One region of the Sporosarcina sp. OR05 genome, then DNA from elsewhere that is predicted to be linked to it. Evidence: riboswitches for the same ligand, from Rfam matches in the RefSeq annotation. Region 1 holds a riboswitch; the other holds the start of a gene.
What was found. A riboswitch is a leader RNA that binds a small molecule or an ion and turns the genes downstream of it on or off. The one in region 1 is predicted to bind thiamine pyrophosphate.
Positions count from the first base shown of each region.

Region 1 (5,709 bases):
AACATTCTTTAATAAGAAATAGGCAGCAATAATAATGAGAAGCGTAATGGGGATGACGACATAGAAAACACTTCTCCAAGCGAAATGATCAACAAGATACCCAGACAAACTAGGTCCAATCGCAGGTGCAAAAGCAATGACAAGCCCATACATCCCCATTGCCTTTCCGCGTTGTTCAATCGGGAATAGAAGGAACATGATTGTTTGTAGAAGTGGCATCATAATACCGGCGCCTGCACCTTGAAAAATCCGACCAATTAATAAAAATTGGAAGCTCGGTGCAATGGCAGCGATAACGGTACCTGCAGCAAAGATACTCATCGCTGTTAAAAATAGCTTACGTGTCGTAAACTTTCCGATTAAAAAAGCAGTCACAGGAATCATAATGCCATTGACGAGCATGAAAATAGATTGTAACCATTGGACAGTACTTTCTGACACGTTAAGATCTCTCATAATCGGCGGCAATGCAGTTGCCAAAAGCGTTTGATTTAATATCGTAATGAATGCACCCGATAATAAGACGGCTAACAAAGGAATGCTCTTTTTGAAATCGAATGCTTGAGTGTTCTCCATAATTGATAAGCCACCTAACAATTTTTTCTTTTGCTTCTTCCGTAGTAGACGTAATTTTACTAGACCTCCATGTGGTTGTCTATTTATGTGGCAGTTTAGTCACTACAGGTACTATAAACACCTTTGAGTCTAAATACGTTTTTCGAACCAAGTATTGGGCATGCTTGAAGTAATACAAATGAAGGTGAGTGATAGGGTGAACAAAGCTGTATTCCTGGACCGTGATGGGGTTATCAATGAAGTGTTGACAGATCGTGTGAAATTCGTGAATCGCTCAGACAAAATGTATTTTTTGCCAGGTGTAGCCGAGGCTATACGACTTTTCAATCAAACATTTGACTATGTGTTTGTTGTCACCAATCAAGGAGGCGTTGGTCTTGGTTTTATGAAAGAGGCACAATTGCAGGCAATTCATAGCGATATGATTACGTCATTGCAAAAAGAAGGGGCACTCATTCAAGAGGTAGTCTATTGTCCACATAAACCAAAATCAGGTTGTGCATGTAGAAAACCGAACAGTAAGCTCATTGAGGACTTAGCTCGAAAATATGATGTGGATGTAAAGTCCTCTTACATGGTAGGTGATACGGATACAGATATTATTGCTGGAAAGAAAGCCGGGACTAAAACGGTGTTCATTGGTAAAAGCGATCCTTTGGCAGACGCAGTATACCCGGATTTATTACAAGCAGCTCACTGGATTGTTGACGATGCTACTTAATAACGTATCATTACGCAAACATAAAAGTATGGGTACTGATAAAATGCCTATTGGGTGGAGTTAAACTCCTACTGACTATTTAACAGTAAAGGGAGGAGTTTCGCAGTTGTTGTTGAATGTTTATACATGTGTGGTACACAAATCATGACGTGTATAGAGAGGATGTATATTATGTCACAAAAAGAGCTAGCAGTGACCTTTCTCCAACAAATTGTTAGCGGAAAGATTAAAGAAGCATTTGACGATGCAATTCACACCGAGTTTATTCATCATAATGCCTATTTTGAGGCCGGCGCGCAGTCATTAATGAAAGCAATGATGGACAATGCTGAGTTAAGTCCAAACAAACAATGGACGGTTGTCCAAGTAATTGAAGAAGAAGATCGAGTCGTGATTCATTCACATATACAACAGAATACCGATGATCTTGGTGTAGCTGTAGTACATATTTTCCGATTTCAAGAAGGAAAGATTATCGAAACGTGGGATGTCGGCCAATCCGTTGTAAGTAATTCACCGAATGAACAGGGCATGTTTTAATTGTAATTAGAAAAGGAATCAAGCGATAACAGTTGCTCGATTCCTTTTGCTTTTGTTTACACCTCATTTAATCTTTAGGCGTCACTAGTTTTTCTCTCGCAGCGTCACCTTCTTTACCTCTTAGAAACATATAGAAAGACGCACCGAAAATGATGATATATCCGATGATGCTATAGACATCCGGTAGTTGTCCGAGAAAAGCAAAACCAAATAAAGCGGTGAAAACGACAGTAAAATAGTTGAATACGGAAATTTCTTTTGCTGGGGCAAATTTGTAAGCTAATGTAATGCCAAATTGGCCGATTGTAGCGGCTAGTCCAGCGAGTAATAGATATGCAGTCTGCTGCCAGGTCATGGGCTCATAATGATAAATTACGAAAGGCAACAAGATGATTGTCGTGAAACCTGAGAAGTAAAATACGACCGTGTAAAACTGCTCTCGATTGCCTAGTGCTCGTAATACGGTGTACGCTCCTCCGGCGAATATAGCGGAAAGAATGCCCGCTGCATAGGGCACGATATCAAGCGAGAATGAGGGCTTAATAATAAACAACGTACCGAGAAAGGCGACAAGTATGCTATACACTTGAAATGGTTTCACGCGTTCTTGTAAGAAGATAGCGGCAAAAACGATCGTGAAAAATGGGCTCATTTTGTTCAACATATCTGCATCCGCTAACACAAGATGATCGATTGCATAAAAGAGTAAGATAATCCCAATTGCACCTAAAACTGAACGTAATAATAGCAATGGTTGGTTCTCACGTTTCCCTATTAGTCTTTCTTTAAAATGTAGGACGAAGAATAGCGATATGAACATTGATACGCCATTTCTGAAAATGGTTTTTTGTAAAGTTGGTACATCACCTGACAGCTTGACGAACAATGTCATAAGAGAAAAGCCGAATGCGGATGCCAATAATAGTAGAATACCTTTGTTTTGGTTTGTCATAAGAAGCCTCCGGTATTTGAATACATACGAATTGTATGTTACCACAATCCATTCTTCAAGAGCAGGTACATGCTTCATTTGCTTCGAGTTGACGATTTCATCACACCAACGTGAATGTAAAGGGAAGAGGAACTCAGTGATTGTTGAAAAAAAAGTCAGACCATTCCCCTGACTTGTCAAACTCTTTATCTATGTTATAGTGAAGTTGAAAACTAAAAAGAGTTAACCACTGGGGGAGTCTTTGTGAAAGACTGAGACGTGTATGAATATGCGGACCCTTAGAACCTGATCTGGCTCATACCAGCGTAGGGAAGTGGACCGCACGTCTTCCATGGTTATTCTACGCCGATTTGCGAGCCGCTTTTTCAACGTATGTGTTGAGGGAGCGGTTTTTTGGTTTTCTACAAAAACTAGAGGAGTGGGTAAGATGACGTTGTGTAAAGAGTTACGAGTAGAGTGTGACGCAATTTTTGAAGCCAATTTCAATCATCCGTTTATTGAGGAGCTTGCTACAGGCACATTATCGGAAGATATTTTCAAAGAGTACATCCTTCAAGATTCCTATTATTTACAGCATTACGCAAAGGTACATGCATTAGCAGCCGCACAAGCAACAGATATGCACACCGTAAGACGGTTTGCACAGCATGCAGAAGGGACATGTGGAGCTGAAATCGATCTACATGAAAGTTATTTCAGCTTATTGCGCGTGACAGAACAGGATTTAGCACAATTCAAACCAGCACCAACTGCTTATGCCTATACTTCCCACCTCTATAGAGCTGCAATGGAAGGGGATTTAGCTGCAACATTAGCCGCATTATTACCATGCTATTGGGTCTATTATGAGATTGGCGAACGGTTAAAAGAGGCAACTCCGAATCATCCGATTTACGACAAATGGATTGCGATGTATAGCTCTGAGTGGTTTGAACAATCCACGAACGAACAGATTGAACGACTAAACGAACTCACAAAAGATTTAACTCAAAAACGTCGTGCGGAAATTAAAGCACATTTCATAAAAAGCTGTCACTATGAATTACAGTTTTGGGAGATGGCCTATACAAAGCAAAATTGGGATTTAGAGAAAGTGGAATTGCAAGTGTAGACAGTCGATTTTGCCAATCCTTTTCGGACGATTGTTCACTAGCTGGAAAACTTTTAGTCCTTGTACACTTACTTAGATAGGTAATGAAAGGGAGAGACGATACGACTGGATCTTCTCCCTTTCATTCTCTACGAATCAGCACAATGGAATTTGCGCTACATATACTGTAAGAACCGCGAAAAGGAGGAAAGGAAGCTGTATTATTGGTATCATCCTTATTTCGTTCATATCGCTTATCCCCAACTGCAACAAGTTGCCCATTCGACCTTAGAGGCAAACAACTTGATGGGAATCCCGAACGATTCAAATCCTTATCCGCCTGTCGATCCTACACGATTGCACCAGTCGGCAACGTATTCCATGGAGTTAACAAAGCACGCAAACCAACTTGTTACTAAAATTTCTCAGTCAACCACATTTGCAAAGGAACTCATGACGGCTGCACAAAAATCTGATCAGCGTAAAGTTGACGAAATGATTGCGTCAGTTGGAATTCCTTCGAAAGTGACTACAAAGTACACGCCGAGTGGAATCCGATTCGTACTCCATAAAGAAGTCGATGGCGCTGTTTGTTGCGAAGTATCAATGATTCTTAATTGGTAGGCATATGAAAAAGAATAAGGAGGCTGGGACAAAACTCTAAATAGACCGTTCCTCTGCGCTCCAAAAGGCACGCTTTCCGCGGGGCGCGCTTGAGCCTCCTCGTCCGCTGCGCTTCCTGCGGGGTCTCAACATTCGCGCTACAATCCCGCAGGAGTCGGCCTTTTTCCGCTCCGATTCACTCAAGAATTCGAAAAGAAACATTGGGAAAATATAAAAAAACTGCATGACGGTGAATTAGCCATAATGCAGCTTTTTTATGATATGTCCCAGCCTCGCTTTTTTGTTGCTTCAATTTACTGTATTGCATGAACCTGTTTGATAGGTGTTGCATCAGGTTTTCCGAATAAGTACCCTTGAAAAAGATCATAGCCCATTTCTTGCAAATAGCGTAAATCGCTAGCTTGCTCAATTCCTTCAGCAAGTGCAAGTGCGCCAACCTTATGTGCTAACCGCATCACATTTCTAGCGACTTTTTGCTTCTCGGCATCTACACTTACGCCATCAGCAAACTCTCTTGCAAGTTTGACGAAATCGGGTTGCATGCGAGCTAACAACTCCAAATCATTGAAACCAGTTCCTACATCATCTAGTGCATATTTTACTCCGTGCGTACGATAATAATCCAAGATGGACAGCAAGTGTGCCATATCATCGACTTTATCTGTCTCCACAACTTCAAATACGACATGCTCAGGACGAATGCCTGCTCGTTGAATTGCTGCAAACGTCGTCGCCAAACAATGTTCAGGCACATAAATGGAAGTTGGTATGAAATTGATGAAAATTAGTCTGTCTGCAACAGGTGCTGCATTTTTGATGGACTCCAATCTACATAGTCGATCAAGTGCAAACAAGCGATTGCGTTTTCTCGCGGCTTCAAAAAGGTGGAACGGAGCAATCAATTGACCTTGGTCATCAATCCCTCTACTCAACAGCTCATTTCCAACAATATGAACTTCATGATCGAGCATCTTGACGATCGGTTGGTAATGTGTACGAATTGATTTTTTCTGAATGATTGCATCAATCCAACTGGCCTCACGTTCAGATTGAAATGACTTGATTGGTTTTAATTTGTTTAAGTCTCGCATCGGATCTTCTTTGTCTGCTTTTACTGCATAAATTGCCTCGGCATCCATGTGAGTTTGAACATAATCCATTAAGTCAAATAAAACAGGTTCAAGCGCCCAAAACATCCGTTCATTC
Region 1 covers NZ_JANKJL010000005.1:72,511-78,219, forward strand. The annotation lists gene NRI27_RS09945 (MDR family MFS transporter) at 1-576, opposite strand, end outside; gene NRI27_RS09950 (D-glycero-alpha-D-manno-heptose-1,7-bisphosphate 7-phosphatase) at 773-1,297, shown strand; gene NRI27_RS09955 (nuclear transport factor 2 family protein) at 1,469-1,837, shown strand; gene NRI27_RS09960 (DMT family transporter) at 1,905-2,789, opposite strand; TPP riboswitch at 3,011-3,118, shown strand; gene tenA (thiaminase II) at 3,217-3,900, shown strand; gene NRI27_RS09970 (YuzC family spore coat inner layer protein) at 4,186-4,503, shown strand; gene NRI27_RS09975 (EAL domain-containing protein) at 4,797-5,709, opposite strand, start outside.

Region 2 (5,709 bases), on a different contig from region 1:
TAGATGAAATGAAGTCTTCTTCAAATATGGGGTAGACACATCTTGTACGAGCAAAGATTGTTCCACTTGCCTACTACTTTTTCGCTTTTCCAGTCGAGGTACTTGATCCATTCTTTGTAATTCAATCGTCCGGTCAAAAAACGTCCCCCATAAGTCCAGCCGGTGCTCAATTGCCACAACTGTAAATCCTTTTTGGTTTTGCAATTCATCCAACCAAGCAATAAACTTTCTAGCCGTATACGGATCCAAATGAGAAATCGGCTCGTCCAGTAATAATACATCCGGCTCCATAATCAACGCACAAGCTGTAGCAATCCGCTGCTTTTCTCCCCCAGACAACTGCTGAATGACAGCATGCCGAAACTCAATTAAACCTGTCATCGTTAACACATCGTCTATCTTCTCAGCCATCACACTACGGTCAACATCGAGATTCTCCAATGTGAAGGCAAGCTCTTCCTCTACCGTCAACATACAAAACTGTGCATCTGGATCTTGAAAAACAGTTGCTACACGATGATTCACTTCTCCTTGGGCATATGAACTACTTTCCCTACCAAACAACTTCACCGAACCCGTCATAATGCCATCACAGTTATCAGGATACAACCGATTGCATACGTACAGTAATGTCGTCTTCCCACTTCCACTCGGTCCAGTGATGACTACCTTTTCACCAAGCTTTATAGATAATGAAACCTTATCTAAGATCCATTTATCTTCATCAGGATATCGAAAACAGACATCTTCAAACTCGATCACTTCAGGCACGGGCATCACCTTTAACGGATCTCGTTATCGCATATCCTCTAAGGGATCCTGTTGCCAATAAACCATCAACGACCATTTTACCGCCAACACCTGCAATCATTGCACCACTCACAATCCGGATAGCCAACATCAACACAACATAGCCCGTACTGAAAACAGCAAATCCTCCAAGTAAATACCCATAGACAAAACTGAAAACAGCTGCACCAATTCCTGCCAACATGAGCACCCACACGTTAAATCGCTTATAACCTGTTGCTGCAAAAGCCGCTTCTGCCCCTAATCCTTGAATCAAACCTGCCAAAATCAATCTCGGTCCAACCGCATTCCCTAGCAATACTTCTATCGCAGCAGCAATTGTTTCTGACACGACCGCAGCCCCGGGTTTTCGAATAATGTACATACAAATAATCGATACAATGAACCAAATACCAAAAATCCACTCATATGCAATTGGGCCAATAAAACCAGCCCATATATTTCCGACATGTAAAAACAGTAAATAGACAATGCCAAACACAACAGAAAATAGAGACATGAGAACGACTTCTTTTAACTTCCAAGATTTCAACATACTCATCGACCTCCATGTGAAGGGCTATTTATACTCATCGACACCGTCATCACTAAATGCTTATGCTGGTCTGAACGCGCATGCGTAAAGGATTCCTCATAAAAAGCAAACACATCATGAATATCTCCGTGGATTCCGCTTGCATAGTGCATAGATTCATTGAACACACCACGCTCCTTCGCACGATCCACCTCACGATAAATGACATTCATGTAATCCGGATTATTCATCGGATACAGCGCGAATTGGGATGACACGTATTGTTTTGTAGTATCTATATTCGCCACTTCATCCCCTTTATCCAAATAAACATCACCCGCTGTATCTCCTGGACAGCCTGCGGAAAAAGTACCAGACATCGCAATGTGTTCACCTGTTTTCGCCGCATGTAAGCAAATCGCCTTTGCAACATTGAATACATGCACCTGTTTTCCTCTAATAACTGTTGAAACATCATCGGTATGCATCCAAACATTCGAAGTATCTGTTTGTTCAAGCGCTCCCTTAATGACTTCTACAAAATTTGCCGCCATCGGATGCAACGAGAAACGGAATCCGATAATTGGACTGACGCCACACTTCATTTGTAAAACCTCCTCGATTTTTTTACATAAAAAAACTACATCCCGGAAGATGTAGCCACTTGTCCAATCGTAAAAAAACGCGGAAAGTCACTACACTTCCCCACGCAAGTATTATCTTGATCGGGTAATAAGGGATCGGAGCAGTTGCTCGCATCACAGCCATAGTGGGCACCCCTAGTGTAGAAAACGGTATGTAGTTGGATGGAATGGATTGTCATTCATCACTTTTTTATGTTGAGCCCAGTATAGTGGAAGTTTGCGAATTTGTAAATGTATTCTTGCAAACTCGTACTTTGGTGGGAGATAAAATATTTATCAAACAGTTTCCTTACCGTTGTCATAGCTAGATATACATTTCTCATTCAAAATGGATACAATTCATCCACAACAATTTCTTCTTTTATCGGCTTTCTATTTTCATCTACGAGACCATCTGCAATTGCCTCTTCCCAAGTCTTCCCATATGCAAAACCGGACTCTGTGTAGCCTGCGATAAAATAGAAATACTCGTCTTGCCCAAACAACTGGTCATCCGAATACTTCTTTTTGTTATTCTTACTCACCAATCATAACCCCTCTGCTTGCTAGATTCACTTTACATCCCCTCGTTATTCAACTCCGATTTTCTGTTCCTCATACGCTAGTAAATCTTTATAATACTTATTCATGGATGAAGGGGATACTTCAAACGATTCAGCGATCTCTTTTACGGTCATCTGAATCGAATCAAAAAGACCTTTTTCTTGTCCAAAACGAATCGCACCTGCAGCGATTGCCACTTCTTTCCGTGCATTTGGTTGTTGTTCCACGAGGAAGTCTTCAACAATCTCTAACAGCTTGTCTGATTCCTGTCCGTGCTTATCAAGAAATGCCATGATGGACTGCAAAACACCTGCTTCGAAGTTGGTGAATTCACTGCCATCGTAGTTATCATTTGCAAGCATCTTCCAAAATGACATCCCTTGTTCTTTCATAAATTGCTCAGTCGTTTGGCCATCTGTCTTTTCAAATAGCTTGATGAATTCCGTAAACACTTGTTGGTGATCTGTTGGGAAAAAGATGAGGCTCGATACCGCTAAGAAATGATTTTCATTCTCTGTACCGTCCGGTAAAATAAAGCAATACAAATGCACACCGACAGGTACCGGTTTGTCAACCTCTCTTCTCAATTGAATCACTTCATCTGTTAAAGTTATTTTTACCGTCAAGTACTCTTCATCAACTCCCAATACCTCACCAATAATAGCTTGTGGACTTGTCCATTGGTCGATAACCTTTAGGACGGCTGGGCGAATAAGTTTCTTCTTTTGCTTCTCTAAATAGCCTTGCCATATATCTTCACGGTGATGGAAGAAGAATTCATCCAGTACAATTGCTTCAATCATCTCTTCAGAAAAGTTTTGTTGGAAATTTTGTTTCCATTCGTTCGCCAAATTCAAATACTCTCGGATATCTTTACGCTCCGGATACTCATCATAAAACGATTGTAAAACCCGCTCAAGTTCTTCTGAAGTAACTTCCGCAACCGAAACCGCTTCCTTCGATTCGCAACACTTTTTATATTTCTTTCCACTACCACATGGGCACTTATCATTACGGCCTACCATACAAACACACTTCCTTAATAAATTTGTTTTCCTTTTCTATAATATCATTAGATGATTGCAGGATAAACTATCGTTGTTTTCTCAAATTTCCATATAAAAATCATATGATTACATCTTCATAGTTTTCCGATTTAATAATGAAAATGTAGACAAAGCCCAAATTGCTTTTGCCTACACAGTTCGTTAACTATTCATTCACACATGACAATTACTTGACGAGGGGCCGTCTGTGCAGGAATGCTTCTTGTCGTCGCTGAATACGTGACGATTAAGTATCGATTGACTGGGCTACCTGTAAATGTTTGATCGTTTTCCAAAAGCACTTTCGTTTGTGGCGAAATGTTCAACTGCAAACTACCGTCACTGCTCACTAATTGACGATTGAAGAAGTCCACTTTCACAAACTCATTTGAGCGGTTCTTTGCCATCACGACCGCTCGATATTGCGGTGGATAAATGAGGGGTACAGGTACATCGGCATCATAAAAACCCGTTACAGCATCCCCTACTTTTACAGTTACATGATCCACGAAGTACGTAGACGGTTCCACGACAAAATTTACAATCGCCCCATTTCCATTTTCCACCGTGAATAACTTATAGCACCCTACATTAGGATCATTTTGCATGATAAAAAAATCATTGATCATTGTTACTGTCCCACTAAATGACATGAAATTCATTGTGATATCCTCCCTCCATTGACTACAACTTTGCCTAAATAGTCTATGCTTCACGTGGGCATATTGTTCTCTCAACACGAGAAGGGACAAACAGGTATATGCAAAGAAATTATATACTCCTCTTCCATTGTCAAGTTGGACAGTTATCCATTTGGTTGATTAGAACATATAGCTAACCGGACGATTTGTTCAATAACCTCATCGACTTGGGCACAATCCCGAATGACAAACAAGTGATCCGCTTCCCGTTCATCTGGATCGCTTATGTCTTTAAGACTTGAATCCGTTTGTTGTCTTTTGAGCACTTCTTCAAAAGTCGAAGCACTTCTGAAGATATTTTTATTACGTGTGCTCCTCGCGACACGTGATTCAAGCACTGCATCCGGCAAGTCAAAATGGACAATGATTTGCAAAAACGCACTACGTGGAAACACATTTTCCAATAAGTCTTCACGGCCCTTTCGATTACGGTTGGCATTACAAATAATTAAATGACAATCACTATGTTCTTTCGCATACTCTACCATGAGCTGAGAAATGGCATGCTTCAATGTATTCGGTCCCGTTGTCGGTTGAAGTGTTCTGTAATACGTATTGATGAATGCAGCATGGTTATCTTGGTCAATGACAATCGAATGATCAAGAGCCTTCTCAAGCATTTGCGCAAAAGTCGTTTTTCCACTATGTGTTTTTCCCACAGTCAATATGACGAGTCTTTTCAAAACAAGTCCCCCTTTTTTGAGCAAAAACGCATGTAAGCACATGAATGTTCACTTACAGAGTACCACATGAAAAGACTTACCTATCAAAAAAGCCATCCGATTTACAAGACGTCATCGGATGGCAATTCGTTAGTTGTACACTGCTTCTGTTACATGTTGAGATTCACTCTTTTTCAATGTCAGCATGACAATGAAGGAGAGTGTATACAACGCTGCCAAGTACAGCATTGCAACTTTCATATCATAATTTTGTAGAAGATAACCGACAAGTATTGGTGAAAATCCACCGACTGCCCGACCAAAGTTGAAAATCGTATTCGTCGCTGTACTTCTAATTTGAACAGGGTACAGATTGCCGATTAGCGCACCATAGCCTGCAAACATCCCGTTAGAGAAGAAACCAACAATTGCTCCCCCAATTAATACCCCAGCGCTTCCCGTTGCATAGGCGTATAAAAACACTGCACATGCCGAAGCGATCAGAAAGGCACCAAAAGCACGTTTCGTACCAAAGCGGTCTAAGAATCGACCAAATGTCAGCATTCCAATGATCATCCCAGCTGCCGTACTAATTGTCCAAAGCGCAGAGCTAGAAACAGATAATCCTTGTGATTGTTGCAACATAGACGGCAGCCAAATCATCAACCCGTTGTATCCTGCAATTTGAACAGTCGCCATAATCATTAACGCAATCGTCGTGAATGTCACACGAGGTGTTTCAAATAATTGGACCAGTTTTCCTTTTTCTACAACTTTGTTTGCTTTTTT
Region 2 covers NZ_JANKJL010000014.1:5,968-11,676, reverse strand. The annotation lists gene NRI27_RS15520 (ABC transporter ATP-binding protein) at 1-777, opposite strand, end outside; gene NRI27_RS15515 (ECF transporter S component) at 764-1,345, opposite strand; gene NRI27_RS15510 (YkoF family thiamine/hydroxymethylpyrimidine-binding protein) at 1,348-1,929, opposite strand; TPP riboswitch at 2,010-2,115, opposite strand; gene NRI27_RS15505 (hypothetical protein) at 2,292-2,492, opposite strand; gene NRI27_RS15500 (YecA family protein) at 2,538-3,536, opposite strand; gene NRI27_RS15495 (hypothetical protein) at 3,728-4,219, opposite strand; gene NRI27_RS15490 (ATP-binding protein) at 4,363-4,941, opposite strand; gene NRI27_RS15485 (MFS transporter) at 5,071-5,709, opposite strand, start outside.
Region 2: another riboswitch for thiamine pyrophosphate. It lies ahead of NRI27_RS15510 (YkoF family thiamine/hydroxymethylpyrimidine-binding protein); the one in region 1 lies ahead of tenA (thiaminase II).